DNA from 4 places in the Lysinibacillus sp. A4 genome. Region 1 is predicted to be linked to each of the others. Evidence: riboswitches for the same ligand, from Rfam matches in the RefSeq annotation. Region 1 holds a riboswitch; each other region holds the start of a gene.

Region 1 (3,610 bases):
AATCAACTATGAAAGCAAGAAAAAATCCCTCCAACTGTGCATTGGAAGGATTAGTCTTTCTCTGAATAAATGCGATTTGCCATTTGTGTCATGACAAATAAAATGCAAACTGATAGTTAAAATGGATAGACTAACCCTATATTTTGTGTTTGAAATCATTCAATTCAAATAAAAATATAGTTTAGTTCTTCATTGTCCATTCATCAGTCCTCTCATAATTGTCTTTTTATAGTAACAAATTTTTTTACAGAATACAATGTAACCTTATTTTCAATTCTAAACTGTCATTCTCTAACTAATGCCGCTAGCTACAAGTAGAAATAGAAAACACTACATAGAGTACTGCGTAATGATGCTTAAGACAAGCAATACAGCAACGATTAATTAACATTTTTAATTCAGAAATTAATTTTATTTATTTTTTAATTGAAATTATTAATTTTATTATTTACATATTTAATTTCTTTGTTATATAATCAGCTTAACTTAAAGGAAGGAGTTCACTATGGCTTATCAAGTAATCACAAATTGTCCTGTCTGCAGTAAAACATTGAAAATTACGAAGTTACAGTGTTCTCATTGTCACACGACCATTGAAAATGAGTTTGAATTGTCGAAGCTAGCATCCTTATCACAGGATCAGCTTCATTTTGTGGAAGTATTTTTAACCTGCCGAGGAAATATTAAAGAGGTTGAAAAGGAACTGGGGGTTTCGTATCCAACAGTTCGAGGCAAGCTAAATGATATTATTTCATCCCTTGGCTATGCTCAAAAGAAGAAAAATGAAGTAGATGAGAAAAAAATTGTAAGCATGCTGGAAAATGGCGAAATCACAACAGATGAAGCCATAAAGCTCTTAAAAGACGAATAGGGAGGAACGACCATGAAAGAGGAAATTACAAAAGTGTTAACGATGATTCAAGAAGGCAAAATTGATGCGGATAAAGGATCAGAGCTGATTCAAGTGCTACAACAGAAAGAAGAATCAGAGAATAAATTTGTGGAAAAAACAAAGTATTTAGATAAAACGTTAAAGGTCCGTGTTGTATCCACCGAAAATGATAATGTCACGGTAAATTTACCAATTAAACTTGTCAAAGCCGTATTGATGGCAGGACACAGCATCGCTGCAAGTATTCCGCAATCGGAAAAATACGTAAAAGATATCGACATCAATCTTCTTCTTGAAGCAATTGAAAATGAACTAGATGGACAAATTGTAGATATAAAATCAGCAAACGGGGATTCCGTTGCAGTCTTCATTGAGTAGAGGCGACGAATGATGCATGTAAAAGTGAAAGCAAAAGACGTTCGCTTTACCGTCCCTGTTCCCTATACTGTGCTAACCATTGTCCTCTCCATTTTAACTTCTAAATGGATTCAGCAACAAGCCAATAAGTGGACAAAGGTATACTTCGATAAAAAGAAAATAGACTTTACCTTTCCGCTCATCGACAAAGAAATGCTAAAGCCGATTATCAAGGAACTACAAAATTATAAAGGACTTGTGCTAGTCGATGTCAAAGCTCAGGACGGGACTGAGGTTAAGGTTAGACTATAATCCCAATGATAGAATGGTAAGAGCATGTTATGATAAAAGCATGCTCTTTATTAATGTAATGATCATTATTTCAGGACTTACGATAGAGACAACTAATTTTCAATGGTACATAAAATAGAAGATTTCTTAAAACTACAAATTAGAATTCAAGATCCATTTTAATAGAAAATCACGTACATCGTTAAAAATAGATTTTTGATTTGGGTATAAGTGCTTAGTGGTAATCTATTTGGAACTACATAATTTAAAATACTGAATAATCCAAAAATAAAGAAGTTTAGAATCTTGATTTACTTTTCATTTGAAGGATGGTACACTTAAAACTATTGAACAACAACTATATATTGTGTTCGTTTTACAAAGGTACTACTACATGTAGTTTAAAAGGGAAGTTCGGTACAATTCCGACGCTGTCCCCGCAACTGTGAAGCTGACGATGATTACAACCACTGTGCATTGGCATGGGAAGGGAATCAGAGAATGAAGCAAAGCCAGGAGACCTGCCTTTATAAAACAAATTTATCATTTCTTCGGGGATTAAGAGATGGGAACGTCAGTATTTTTGGTATGTTAACGTTTCCATTTAGCCTATCTCTCTAGAGGAGATAGGCTTTTTTATTTTATGAAAAGAGGGATTTCTATGAAACTTTATACGAAAACAATTTGTCCAAAATGCCTATGGGTAAAATCTGAACTACAACGTGCAGGACTTGAAGCTGAAATTGTTAACATCGATCACGATGAACAAGCAAAGCAAACGATTATTGACGCAGGTTTTTTAAGTGTGCCTGTTTTAGAGATGAATGAAACTTTTATAGGAGATGTTCAGGAAATTGTTTCTCAAATTGAGTTGATTGCCCTATGATTGTTTACGCGAGTCGTACAGGTAATGTCCGAAATGTTGTATCCAAATTAAAGGCAGAATGTATCGAGCTCTCGGAAGAATTGCGATTGAACAAGCCATATCTCTTAATTACCTACACAGATGGTTTAGGTGACATTCCAGCAAAGGTACAACGTTTCTTAGAAAAAAACAGGGATTTTTGTAAAGGAGTAGTTGCCAGTGGTAATAGTAACTTCGGTCATCATGTATTTGGTGCTGCTGGTGAGAAAATCGCTGCTACCTATCATGTACCCTTAGTAAGGAAATTAGATTTACGAGGTAATCAAACGGATTACGAAGCAATACAAACGTTTTATGAAACGAGGGTAATGAGATGAAAACCTATTTAAAGCTTAATAATGACGTACTGAATCGTTATAGTACAACTGGATTACTGGAGTTAGAAAAGGACCGTGAAGCTACGCGCCGCTACTTTTTAGAGTATGTTAACGTACGTTTGCGTTATTTTATAGATATTGAAGAAAAAATCCGCTATTTAGTTGATGAGGGCTACTATGAGAAAGCCTTTATCGACATGTACGAAATGGAATTTATTAAGAAGCTGTACAAGAAAGCCTATGATTATAATTTCCGCTTTCCATCCTTTATGAGCGCAAGCAAATTTTACGATAGCTATGCTATGAAAAGTCGTGATGGGGAAGAGATCTTAGAAAAGTATGAGGATCGTATTGTCATTATTGCTTTGTATTTAGCTCAAGGAAACACGGCTTTAGCAGAACGCTCTGTCGAAGCAATGATGGAAGCCTATCAGCCTGCAACACCAACTGCTTTAAATAGTGGTAAGAAAGCACGTGGTGAATTAGTCAGCTGCTTTAAATTATCAATGGATGACTCCATGAATAGTATTGCTGAAAATATTGGCTATTGTTTAGAGCTATCACGCCTTGGTGGTGGAGTTGGGGTCAACTTAACAGATTTACGTCCATTAGGTGATCCAATTAAAGAGATATTAAATCGTGCAAGTGGTGTCATCCCAGTAGCGAAACTGTTAGAAAATTCTTTCAGTTATTCGAATCAGTTAGGGCAACGAAATGGCTCAGGTGTTGTCTATCTAAATATTTTCCATGCAGACGTAGAAAATTTCATTTCATCAAAAAAACCAAATGCTGATGATAAAATTCGCCTCGCTACCCTTTCAACAGGGA
Region 2 (3,610 bases), on a different contig from region 1:
CTGCCATACCCCTTGCCCCTATACGCATCTTTTGTCATCATATCATAAATCCCATAGCTATGTTTACTGTCTATTAATAATCCCGTAGCGATAGGTATTTCCTTTAAACAGCCAATAAACATTCGAGCATTTGATGCTAACTTTTCCTGTGAGAATTTATGAAAATAAGTTTCTAATGCTTCTCTTTCTGCTGTTTCTCCAAATAAACTTAGAAAAACTTCCTTATATTGTAGAAGCTCTTCCTTGTTGCTTACTTCTGTGATGGTAAGATGATTGGAAATTCGTGGACCTGTGTGAAGTGTATGGTCAAGCTTCATCATCATATTTCGTTCAGCTTCCTGTAAATTGCAGTCTTTTATCAGCTGTAGCCAATCATCGCTTAGATAGTTGGCATCCACCCACGTGTTGAAAGGAAGTTTATTAACAATGAAATGATTAATCCTTTGTTTAAGATGATTTTCCTTATGAATCATAGGCGATTTCACTACTAGCAAATTAAATGTATCAGTTGGAATATTTGTATTGGCTATGACAAAATGAGCTTCCTCTATAATTTGTCCAGAAACAGCTTGAGTAAATAGTTTCATTTTTTCCTCTAAATTACTCGTCACTAATTGTTGACTTGCTTTCATATCTTTCATCCTTTCACTATTAGTAGTGCGCACTATCTTTTATTATAGAGTCATTGAAAGATTAAAAATACTGAGTTCACCGTTTTTATATCCTCCCATAATTTTCAGAAAACAATCAGGCACGAAAAGCAAGGATGATTAGTAGTTTGGAAAATATTGTGATATTTGACTTTAGAAAAACACTACTTTACAATTGATTTTAGTAATCTAATAGGAATGTGCATATACTCATTCCTATGACAACTGAATAGCGTGTAGTAATAGGTGTAAATTGCGTGCAATTTGCTTAAAAGGGAAGTCGGTGCGAATCCGACACTGTCCCGCAACTGTAAATGTGAGCGACTTTTCAGTATCCACTGTCTTTGGACGGGAAGGAGAAAAGAAGCGATGATCATGAGTCAGGATACCTGCCTGTTACGAGTACACACCATAAACCTACGAGGAATAGGAGGTGGCATGTTGACAAAACAGAATGCTCTGTTCGTCACAGTACGTCAAACGCCCATAGTAAATGAAAGGGTTCACAATCGAACTCGTTCACACATACTTAGGGTTTGTTTGGCATTGTATGATGAAAGAAGATAAAATGAAGGATTTCCTCAAAAGTAGGGAGTCCTTTTTGTTTTGAAAATATGTACGCAAAGGGGATGCACGTATGACAAATATTCATGTAACGACAACGTTGGAAACGCCTTATGAAGATCTGAACATTTGTAAGCAACCACGCACAGAAGTTGCCAAGAAAGCGAAAACAAGAATGGTGGTCGAGTCTCTGATCGATCAATTATTAGCAACGAAGCTGATTCGTAATGATCGCTTCTTTGAGCAAATCTTATATAATAAAGAAATTATTTGGATACAAAATGGGGATGTGGACGGTCATCTTTTAGCGAAAGCAGCCATAGCAGATGAACTAAAAACAAAGACGAATAGTTTTATGATGTACATGCCGACCAATCCGATTGTCTATGAGGTCAACGGAGAAGCGTATCACTTAATTACGCGCATTGATTCTACACGCGCAAAGCCCAACCTCGACCGTCTATCATTGGAGCCAAAGCCTGTTTTAAGTGCCGCTCGTGTCAATGACTTATTATGCTCGATTGTCATGCGCTTTTACGAAACATATTTATATGATTTAGCATCTCATCATGACAAACTCATTGCATTTGTGCAGCAGGAATATGCCCAATTTATTGAAGCGGTGCAAGCGTTAAATGATTATCATTTCAACTGGCATCCACGTGGCAACGGTCACGAGCTTTTACTGCAATTAATTGATCATCTACAACTATTAAAAAGTCAACCTGGTAAGGTACTAATTGATTTTACGAACAAGCATGACTATGTAATAGTTGAACCCGCATATTTGTTGGACAATCCAACAAAGAAAGCTGTCAGTGCACTATAAAAACAAGCCCTCCATTTTTTGGAGGGCTTGTAATATCTTATGGCAGGGTAGAGATATATTTATGCCCAAGAAAGAAATACCCGCGGAAATACCCGAAGCGAGCAGGCTCATCCCATCCTACAGGCAATGCATGGCTGCCTGTGCTTCTTGCCATGGAACCGAATATCCTTTGCCCTTTGCACAAAAGATACTAGAGGAACTATACTCAAGATCGGCATTTTTATCATAGCCAATCTGTGCAATCACATCCTCTGTATTATGGCACACATCATAGCCATCAAATTGGAGTGTGAGTGCACCTTTCCCATTTGTATAGGCGGCAAAGGTTGTACTGTAGCTCATTAAAGTGGCAACAGGTGCACGACCTGTTAGGATAACATCCGTTTCGGATAAAATCGGGTCATCGAACGTGCCTGCTGCTTGCTGAATATCAGTCATCATACGACCGATAAAGTCATTTGAAGCTTTCATTTTAAAGCGATAATAGGGTTCAAGTAGGACATTTTGTGCCTGCTCCAGCCCCTGACGCAGGGCACGGAAACTGGCTTCACGGAAATCTCCCCCCGATGTATGTTCATTGTGCCCGCGACCTGTTAGAAGTGTAAAATGAATATCTGTTACAGGGAAGCCTGTCAGTAGCCCATGATGGTCACGCTCAAACAGATGCTTTTCAACAAGGCGCTGATTGCCTACAGATAAATGATCGGCATGACAGGCATTGGTGAAGGTATTACCTGTTCCACGTGGATTTGGCTCCATTAATAAATGAACTTCTGCATAATGCTTGAGGGGCTCGAAATGACCATAGCCCGTTACGGTCGTCGCAATGGTTTCCATGTATAAAATTTGCGGTTCACCAAAGGAGACAGCTAATGAAAAACGCGTCATTAATACCTCAGTCAGGACCTCCAATTGAATGGCACCCATAATATGCACATGGATTTCCTGAAATTTTTCCTGCCAGACCACACGCAAGGACGGTTCTTCTGCTTCGAGTAAACGGAAAATCTGTAGCACTTCCTTGATATGCTGATCACCCTCATATTGAACCTTTGCCTGTAAGGTTGGGACAAGCTCATAGGGCTGTGATAGCATCGTTGTACCGATTCGATCCCCAATGTTTGCCTGGCTCAGTCCTTTGACAGCGAAAATTTCTCCTGCCTCTACCTGTTGAACGGTCTCAAAGCGACTGCCGTTATAAAGGCGAATTTCGGTCACTTTTTCTGTTACTTCGTCAAATGAAAATTCATCTCGTACATGCAACGAGCCCTTGGTTGCCTTCATAAAGGTTAAACGCTGGTGCCCATCATGACGAATCTTAAAAACCTCACCCTCAAACGGGGCATCCTTGTCAAAATGGGAAGCCGTTAACAGCGGGAGCTGGTCAAGAAATTCCTGAATGCCCTCATCCTTTAAGGCCGAGCCAGCAAAGCAAGGGAAGGCACCTTCATTTTTAATCATTTCCTTTAATTGAGCAAGACACTGTTCATGCTCCAATGACTCATTTAGAAAGGCATCAAGCAATTTTTCGTCGCGCTCCGCCAGCCATTCCATAATATTATTTGAT
Region 3 (3,610 bases), on a different contig from region 1:
TTGTGGTTTTTTGAAGCGAAGCACTTACTTCAGGTGGAAAGTCTTCTGTATATTTAGAAATATTTTCTTGCATATGAAGCCACATATCTGATAGCTTGGAAATATAATAGGGAGCTTGCTTAGACAGTAAAATTATTTGTGTCATTATTTGGGTAATGGACAGATAACAAATAATAGATATAACTATTACACTCACTATGTAAATAAAAGCAACTGCTATTTTCCGTGACATTTTCCATTTCCGTTTAACGAACATGACAAGTGGTTCTAAGAAAAATGCACTAATCCCAGCAAGGATTAAAGGCATGGACACTGGGATAACAAAATACGCAGCTAGAAGTAGGGATATAATCACAATCAACCGAAAAATCAATTTCCTAGCATTAAATTTATTCATAAACTCACCTTCTTTGCGAAAAAAATTAAGTTAAGTGTACCATAAATCAAATTTTATTACGTTCTGAATCAATAAAGGTAGGGATGAATTATGGAAAAAGAGATTTTGCAACTTTTTAGTAATTTAACAGAGCATGATCGCGATATTCAATATGAATCTTACGAGGAATTAATGAAAATTATGCAGGAACCTGTAGATTGGACATATGCAGTTTGGGAACAGCTAGTAAAAGCACTTACATACAATAATGGTTATTCTCGTGCACGTGCTGCACAAATTTTATGCGCTTTAGCTGCAAAAAGTGATCCAGAAGAAAGGGTCTTGGAGGATTTTTTAAAGATTTGGGCTGTGACTTACGATGAGCAATCTGCTACAGCAAGGCATGCATTACAAGCAATTTGGAAAATTGGACAAGCGGGTCCAGTACAAAGAGATTTGGTTGTATCGTATCTAGCTAAAAGATTTCAAACATGTATAGATGAAAAACAGCCATCTCTTATTCGTCAGGATATTATTATGTCATTTAAAAAGCTATATGATCAAACAAATGACTCGAAATTATTAGATATTGCCCATCGTTTAATTAATGAAGAACAAGATGCTAAATATAAAAAGAAGTATAAGTCAGCCATCCGTTCAAAGTAGCGAGGTGGTGTTTTTTTGTGCAAATTCTTTGATGAGCGGTAGAATAGTCAACTATAATGAATGAAAAAAGGGGATTATGCATGAGCATTTATAATTATCTAGTTCGGAAGCCTAATGGCGAAATTTTATCGATGGAAACATATCGTGGAAAAACAATGTTAATTGTTAACACGGCAAACCAATGCCGATTTACATATCAATTTGAAGACTTACAGAAAATGTATGATAAATATGGAAAAGAGAATTTTGTAGTTCTTGGATTCCCTTGTGATCAATTTGGCCATCAAAATCCTGAAGATGGGGAGGAAACTAAGCATCTCTGCAAGGTAAACTATGGGGTCACATTCCCGATTTTTGAGCTTGTACAGGTAAATGGAGAGGCTACCCATCCACTCTTTAATTATTTAAAGCATGAAGTGGATTACCGAGAGTTTGGGAAGGCAAGTATGCAGGAGAAAATGTTGGCAGAAGCAATTGTTCAACTTGCCCCAAGCTTTTTAGATGGTCGTAATATTCGCTGGAACTTTACAAAATTTCTAGTAGATGCTAATGGTAAGACCGTCTCACGCTTTGAACCAACAGATTCACAGCTCGATATTGAAAAAGCAATTGAAACACTATTATAGTAAATTTCTTAATAATGTAAAAATTTGTTAGGGTTTTCTCTTCAAGTAGAAACATTGCTATATTTTAAAACTGAGTACAGCTATTTTTTCTGAAGCATATATGATAAACTGCTTTACAAATGAAATATTCTTGCAGAATAAAGGTGCTAATTAGCATAATCGGGAATCCGGTGAAAAACCGGAGCTGTTTCCGCAACTGTAAGTGCAGCCATTATAAAGATTTACCACTATCTCAAAGAAGATGGGAAGGTCCTTTATAACACATTCGTTTCATGTGACGAACTGTACAAGCCAGGAGACCGACCTTTATTTGAACGTATAAAAACTTCTCGGAAGCTAGGAGGATATACGGCAAATACATAGGCTTTGTCCAGTTTGATGGCTCATTATGTTATTTTTGTCGTTCCTTTGCAAAAAGGAGCGACTTTTTTATGCCTTTCAAATAAGAATTTTTCATTATAGAAAATAGGGGGGAAGCAAGTGAAAAAAGATGCCCGTTATTCTTGTTATCCATTTATGCGTGAGAAAGCTTCAACGGTCGATTTTGAAATTCGAACAGATAGCCTTACAACACATCTAGGAGTTGCATTAGCTGCGGTAAAAAAAGAGGATGTTCAAGTCGTTGCTGAGGATTTATTGCTTATGTTACCTATGGCGTATCATGTGAATGGCTCAGTTCGTGGGAAATTAGCAGTAACTGAAGAGGATTTATCTTGGTTAAGTGAGCGTTATGATTTTTACGTTCGCCATGTGAAGGAAGAGATTCAAAGTTTTGTTTTACCTCAAGGAACAGAGGCCGCTGCAGCCTTACATCTTTGTCGCAGTGAAGCAAAAAAATCATATCGTACTTTACACAAAGTATCAGAAGAACGAGAGGTTCCTGCTATTCTTTTCGATTACCTTGGTTTATTAGCTAATGTATGTTTTGTCATGGCTGTTTTTATGAATCAGCAAGCTGGAATAGCTGAAATACCGTTTATTAGTAAATCCTACCCAATGAAAAAGAAAAAGGAGAATAACAATGAAGAAAGTATTTAATTTCCAATGGCTATCAGTGCTCTTACTTGCACTGGTATTAGCAGGCTGTGGCACTGCTGAAGATACAAAAAATAAAGATGCTTCGCAAGATACACAACACGCAGAGAAAACAAGCTATAAAGTGACAGATGACCGTGGAGTGGAAATAGAGTTTAAAGAAGTACCAAAAACAGTTGTATCTTTACAACCAAGTAATACTGAAATTTTGTTTGCTTTAGGTGTTGGCGATAAAATTGTAGGAGCAACTGAGTACGATACTTATCCAGAGGAAGCACAAAAAATTGAACGTGTCTCTGATACTACGAACTTTAACAGTGAAAGAATTATAGCGTTAAAGCCAGATGTTGTCATTGCTTATACAATCGGTGATAAGGATGCCCTAAAGCCGCTTGAGGACGCAGGAATTAAAGTGTTTGTTATTCAATCTGCGACAACTTTCGATGATGTTTATGGAGATATCGAACAAATTGCTGCTGTGATGGATGTTGCTGATATAGGAAATAAATTAAATGAAGAGATCAAGGCGAAAATTGCTGAAGTACAAACGAAGGTGAAGGACGTAAAAACGCCGAAAAATGTTTATTTAGAGGTTAGCCCTAAGCCAGACATATATACAGCAGGCTCTAGCACTTTCCAGCAAGAAATATTAGATGCAGCTAATGTTAATAATGTTTTTTCTGACTTGAATAGCTGGGCAAAAGTGAATGAGGAAGATGTTATTGCGAAAAATCCAGATGTTATTTTAACAACAGTAAACGATACAGAAGATCCAATAGGAGAAATTCTTGAACGAGATGGTTGGAATACTGTGACAGCTATTCAAAACAAAGCGGTATTGTCCATCGATACAGATATCTCTAATCGACCTGGTCCGCGTATTGGTGAAGCTGTAGAATTAGTAGCG
Region 4 (3,610 bases), on a different contig from region 1:
GTATTGGCCAGCGGGCGCCACTTGGTACAGAGTTGCGTATTGTGAATGACAGTGGAGAAGATGTAAATGTAGGCGAAGTGGGGGAAATTGTCTTATTAGGTGAGGGTAACATGCTTGGCTACTATAAGGATGAAGTAGCAACTAATGAAGCCTTTATTGACGGTTGGTTAAAAACAGGGGATCTAGCTCGCAAGGATAAAGATGGTTTTATTTGGATTGTAGATCGTAAAAAGGATGTCATTATTTCGGGTGGTGTCAATATTTATCCGAAAGAAATTGAAGATTGTTTATTGAGTTTTGAAGGGATATTCGAGGTTGCAGTAATTGGTGTACCACATCCGCAATGGGGGGAAACTGTAAAGGCTGTGTATTGTGCTAAACAAGATATTGATGAGGAAGCTTTGAAAGCTTATTTAGAGGAACATCTTGCAAAGTTTAAAATACCACGTATTTTTGAAAAAGTGGAAGCGCTCCCACGCAATGCATCAGGCAAAATATTAAAACAAAATTTGAAGGGGCAAGAGGTGAGATAGCATGAAAGTATTACAACAAGAAGCAATGCGTACTACGAACTTTTTTACGGAAGATGACACGCTTCAAAAAATAGTAGAAATGATGTTAGATAAAGAGTTTTTATCCTATGCCCAACGAGAGTTAACAGATTTTGGTGAGCTATGTGCAGGTGATATTGATGCGAGGGCAAAACATACAGATCGACAGGGTGAGCCTCGCCTTCAAAGATATGATGCCTATGGTGAAGAGATATCGGAGGTTTGGGTTAATGATGGCTATAAAAAAACGATTGAAGAGACATATAATACTGGGATTGTAGGCTATGTACACAAGCATATTCCGCAGCTAGGCCACAAGGGGAATTATGTTTATAGCTTTGCACAAGGTTATTTGCTATCCCATGCAGAACCTGGTTTTTATTGTCCCGTAACATTGACGATGGCTACTGCCTATCTATTAGATCATTATGCAGATGAAGAGGTAAAGCAGCGTTTTTTACCACATGTTTGTGCAACAGGTGACACAGATTTATATGAAGGTGCGACCTTTTTAACAGAACGTCAAGGAGGCTCTGACGTTGGTGCAAATGTGGTGGAGGCGAGAAAGGATGGCACTGCGTATCGTCTATATGGTGAAAAATACTTTGCATCCAATGCGGGCATGTGTGGTGTAGCGATGGTATTGGCACGACTAGAAAGTGCACCAGCAGGTTCCAAAGGCTTAACGTTGTTTGCAGTTCCTTGGCGTAAAGAAGATGGAACAACAAATCATCTACGTATTCGCCGACTGAAAGATAAGCTAGGCGTTCGGGCAGTTCCCTCTGGTGAGGTAGAATTTGATGGTGCTCTTGCCTACGTTGTAGGGGAGCAAAATAAAGGGATTTATTATATGCTAGAAGCACTAAATCTCTCCAGAATTTGTAATGCAGTCGCTTCAATTGGTATTATGCGTCGCGGCTTCTTAGAGGCGAAACATTATGTAAGCAATCGACATGCATTTGGCAAGCCCTTAACACAATACCCTATGATTCAGGATACTTTAGGGAAATTTGCAGCTAAGTTGCACGTGGAAGTAGCGACAGTTTTTGATCTTATTCAATTATACGATAAAGTGACAAGTGGACAGGGCACACAGCAAGATCTTATTATGAATCGTTTATATATTGCCATTATGAAAAAGGAAACGGCAGAGCAAGCTGTTCACTATGCTAGTGAGGCAATTGAATTACATGGAGGTAATGGCTATATAGAAGACTTTGTAACGCCTCGCTTATTAAGAGATGCGCAAGTATTGACGGTGTGGGAGGGGACGGCTAATATTTTGGCCTTGGAACTCATTCGTTTAGTAGATAAGTTTCATGCCCATGAACTGTTTGTACAGGAGATGGAGGAACGATTAGACAAATTAGCTAACAGTTCATTAGTACAAATTGTTAAAGAACAATTGGCGAATATGTCTGTGAAACTTCAAATTTTTAGCGCTTTAGACGAAGCAACGAAAACTTTTGAAGCAAAAGGTGTGGCGGAAAAAATGGCGCACCTTTATGAAAGTGTCATAGCGGTTGAGTGGGCACATAAATTTGGTGGGAAATATGAAAAACTAGCGGACATTTATTTAGAGCAGACATGGTCATTAAGAGAAATGGGTGCACAAATGAAAACAGTTCAATACTTTTCTGAAATTGTATAATGGCCGGGGAGTCGTCTTGAATGGAGGCGACTTCTTTCATTTTCATGTATAATGAAATCAACTGAATATTATAAAGGTTCTTTACTTAAGTAAAGTGAAAAGGGAAATCGGTGTAATTCCGATGCGGTCCCGCCACTGTAAGTGTGAGTTTTTTCAAATGATGCCACTGAAGATTTCGGGAAGGCTTGAAAAATCGCAAGTAGCACTAGCCAGGAGACCTGCCTTTATAACGACATGACAACCTACGAGGATAGGGTGGTGGATTTTGTATCAGTTTTTTTGGTGCGATTTTGCCCCCTCATCGATCAAAGATGAGGGGTTTTATTTTGATGTAGAATAAAGCGAAATGTCGCACGGATCAACGAAGGAGGATTCACATGAAGAAATTTTGGAAAATAGGATTATCAGCATTTTTAGCAGTAGGCTTGCTAGCTGCTTGTGGGCAGGAAGCAAAAGATAACAAGCCATCTAACGAGCAGCAAACACAGCAAAAAACAGCCCAGGTGGATGAAGCAACATTCCCAATGACGATAACAGATGCCCTTGGTAAGGACATTACACTTGAAGCACCTCCTGAGAAAATTGTTTCACTTATTCCGAGTAATACGGAAATCCTTTTTGGACTAGGTTTAAATGATGAAATAGTTGGTGTTACGGACAACGACGATTATCCGCCAGAGGCAGCTGAGAAGGATAAGGTTGGCGGTATGGAATACGATATTGAAAAAATTATTGCCTTAAAACCAGATATCGTTTTTTCACACGAATCTAGCATGTCTCTTTCAGAAGAGGCTATTGCACAGCTTGAATCAGCAGGTTTGAAAGTATTTGTTGTAAAAAATGCACAAGACTTTAATGAAACATATACAACAATTGAGCAACTGGGACGTGCTACAGGGAAATTACCAGAGGCAGAAAAAATTGTCGCGAATATGAAGGCAAAAGTAGAAGAAGTTTTGTCTAAAGTCAAGGATGTTGAACCCAAAAAAGTGTTAGTTGAAGCATCAGATGAGCCAGATATTTATACAGCTGGCAATGGTACATTTATGAACGCGATGCTTGAAATGATTAATGCAGAGAATGTAGCTGTAGATGGCGATAATTGGTATAAAATTGATGCAGAACAAATTATCGCAAAAAATCCAGATGTCATCGTGGTGACATATCATTATGTACCAGATATTTTAACGAAAATACCAAAACGTGCGGGCTTTGATACGATTAATGCCGTAAAAAATAATGCGATTGTGCAGGTAGATGAAAGTACGACAAGTCGTCAAGGGCCACGTTTAGCTGAAGGTCTAGAAGAATTAGCAAAAGCAATCTATCCTGAGGTATTTAAGTGAAAAACATAGCACTAGCCTATACATTAACATGTACGCTTCTTCTTATTAGCATCTGGTGTGGC

The links. Region 1 has a riboswitch for cobalamin ahead of NY607_RS18420 (glutaredoxin family protein). Riboswitches for the same ligand answer to the same signal wherever they lie in the genome.
Region 2: it holds a riboswitch for cobalamin, as region 1 does, so the genes downstream of both, NY607_RS00175 (hypothetical protein) here and NY607_RS18420 (glutaredoxin family protein) in region 1, are expected to answer to the same signal.
Region 3: it holds a riboswitch for cobalamin, as region 1 does, so the genes downstream of both, NY607_RS15490 (hypothetical protein) here and NY607_RS18420 (glutaredoxin family protein) in region 1, are expected to answer to the same signal.
Region 4: it holds a riboswitch for cobalamin, as region 1 does, so the genes downstream of both, NY607_RS12660 (ABC transporter substrate-binding protein) here and NY607_RS18420 (glutaredoxin family protein) in region 1, are expected to answer to the same signal.

The regions. Positions count from the first base shown of each region.
Region 1 is NZ_JANWTB010000010.1:22,524-26,133, reverse strand. It holds gene NY607_RS18435 (DUF2089 domain-containing protein) at 506-871, shown strand; gene NY607_RS18430 (SHOCT-like domain-containing protein) at 884-1,270, shown strand; gene NY607_RS18425 (hypothetical protein) at 1,280-1,561, shown strand; cobalamin riboswitch at 1,906-2,083, shown strand; gene NY607_RS18420 (glutaredoxin family protein) at 2,202-2,426, shown strand; gene nrdI (class Ib ribonucleoside-diphosphate reductase assembly flavoprotein NrdI) at 2,423-2,782, shown strand; gene nrdE (class 1b ribonucleoside-diphosphate reductase subunit alpha) at 2,779-3,610, shown strand, end outside.
Region 2 is NZ_JANWTB010000001.1:29,506-33,115, reverse strand. It holds gene NY607_RS00180 (GNAT family N-acetyltransferase) at 1-632, opposite strand, end outside; cobalamin riboswitch at 878-1,061, shown strand; gene NY607_RS00175 (hypothetical protein) at 1,288-2,043, shown strand; gene NY607_RS00170 (elongation factor G) at 2,161-3,610, opposite strand, start outside.
Region 3 is NZ_JANWTB010000007.1:106,400-110,009, reverse strand. It holds gene ytvI (sporulation integral membrane protein YtvI) at 1-397, opposite strand, end outside; gene NY607_RS15500 (hypothetical protein) at 488-1,042, shown strand; gene NY607_RS15495 (glutathione peroxidase) at 1,123-1,668, shown strand; cobalamin riboswitch at 1,793-1,990, shown strand; gene NY607_RS15490 (hypothetical protein) at 2,149-2,706, shown strand; gene NY607_RS15485 (ABC transporter substrate-binding protein) at 2,690-3,610, shown strand, end outside.
Region 4 is NZ_JANWTB010000005.1:305,134-308,743, forward strand. It holds gene NY607_RS12650 (class I adenylate-forming enzyme family protein) at 1-533, shown strand, start outside; gene NY607_RS12655 (acyl-CoA dehydrogenase family protein) at 535-2,202, shown strand; cobalamin riboswitch at 2,260-2,442, shown strand; gene NY607_RS12660 (ABC transporter substrate-binding protein) at 2,580-3,548, shown strand; gene NY607_RS12665 (FecCD family ABC transporter permease) at 3,545-3,610, shown strand, end outside.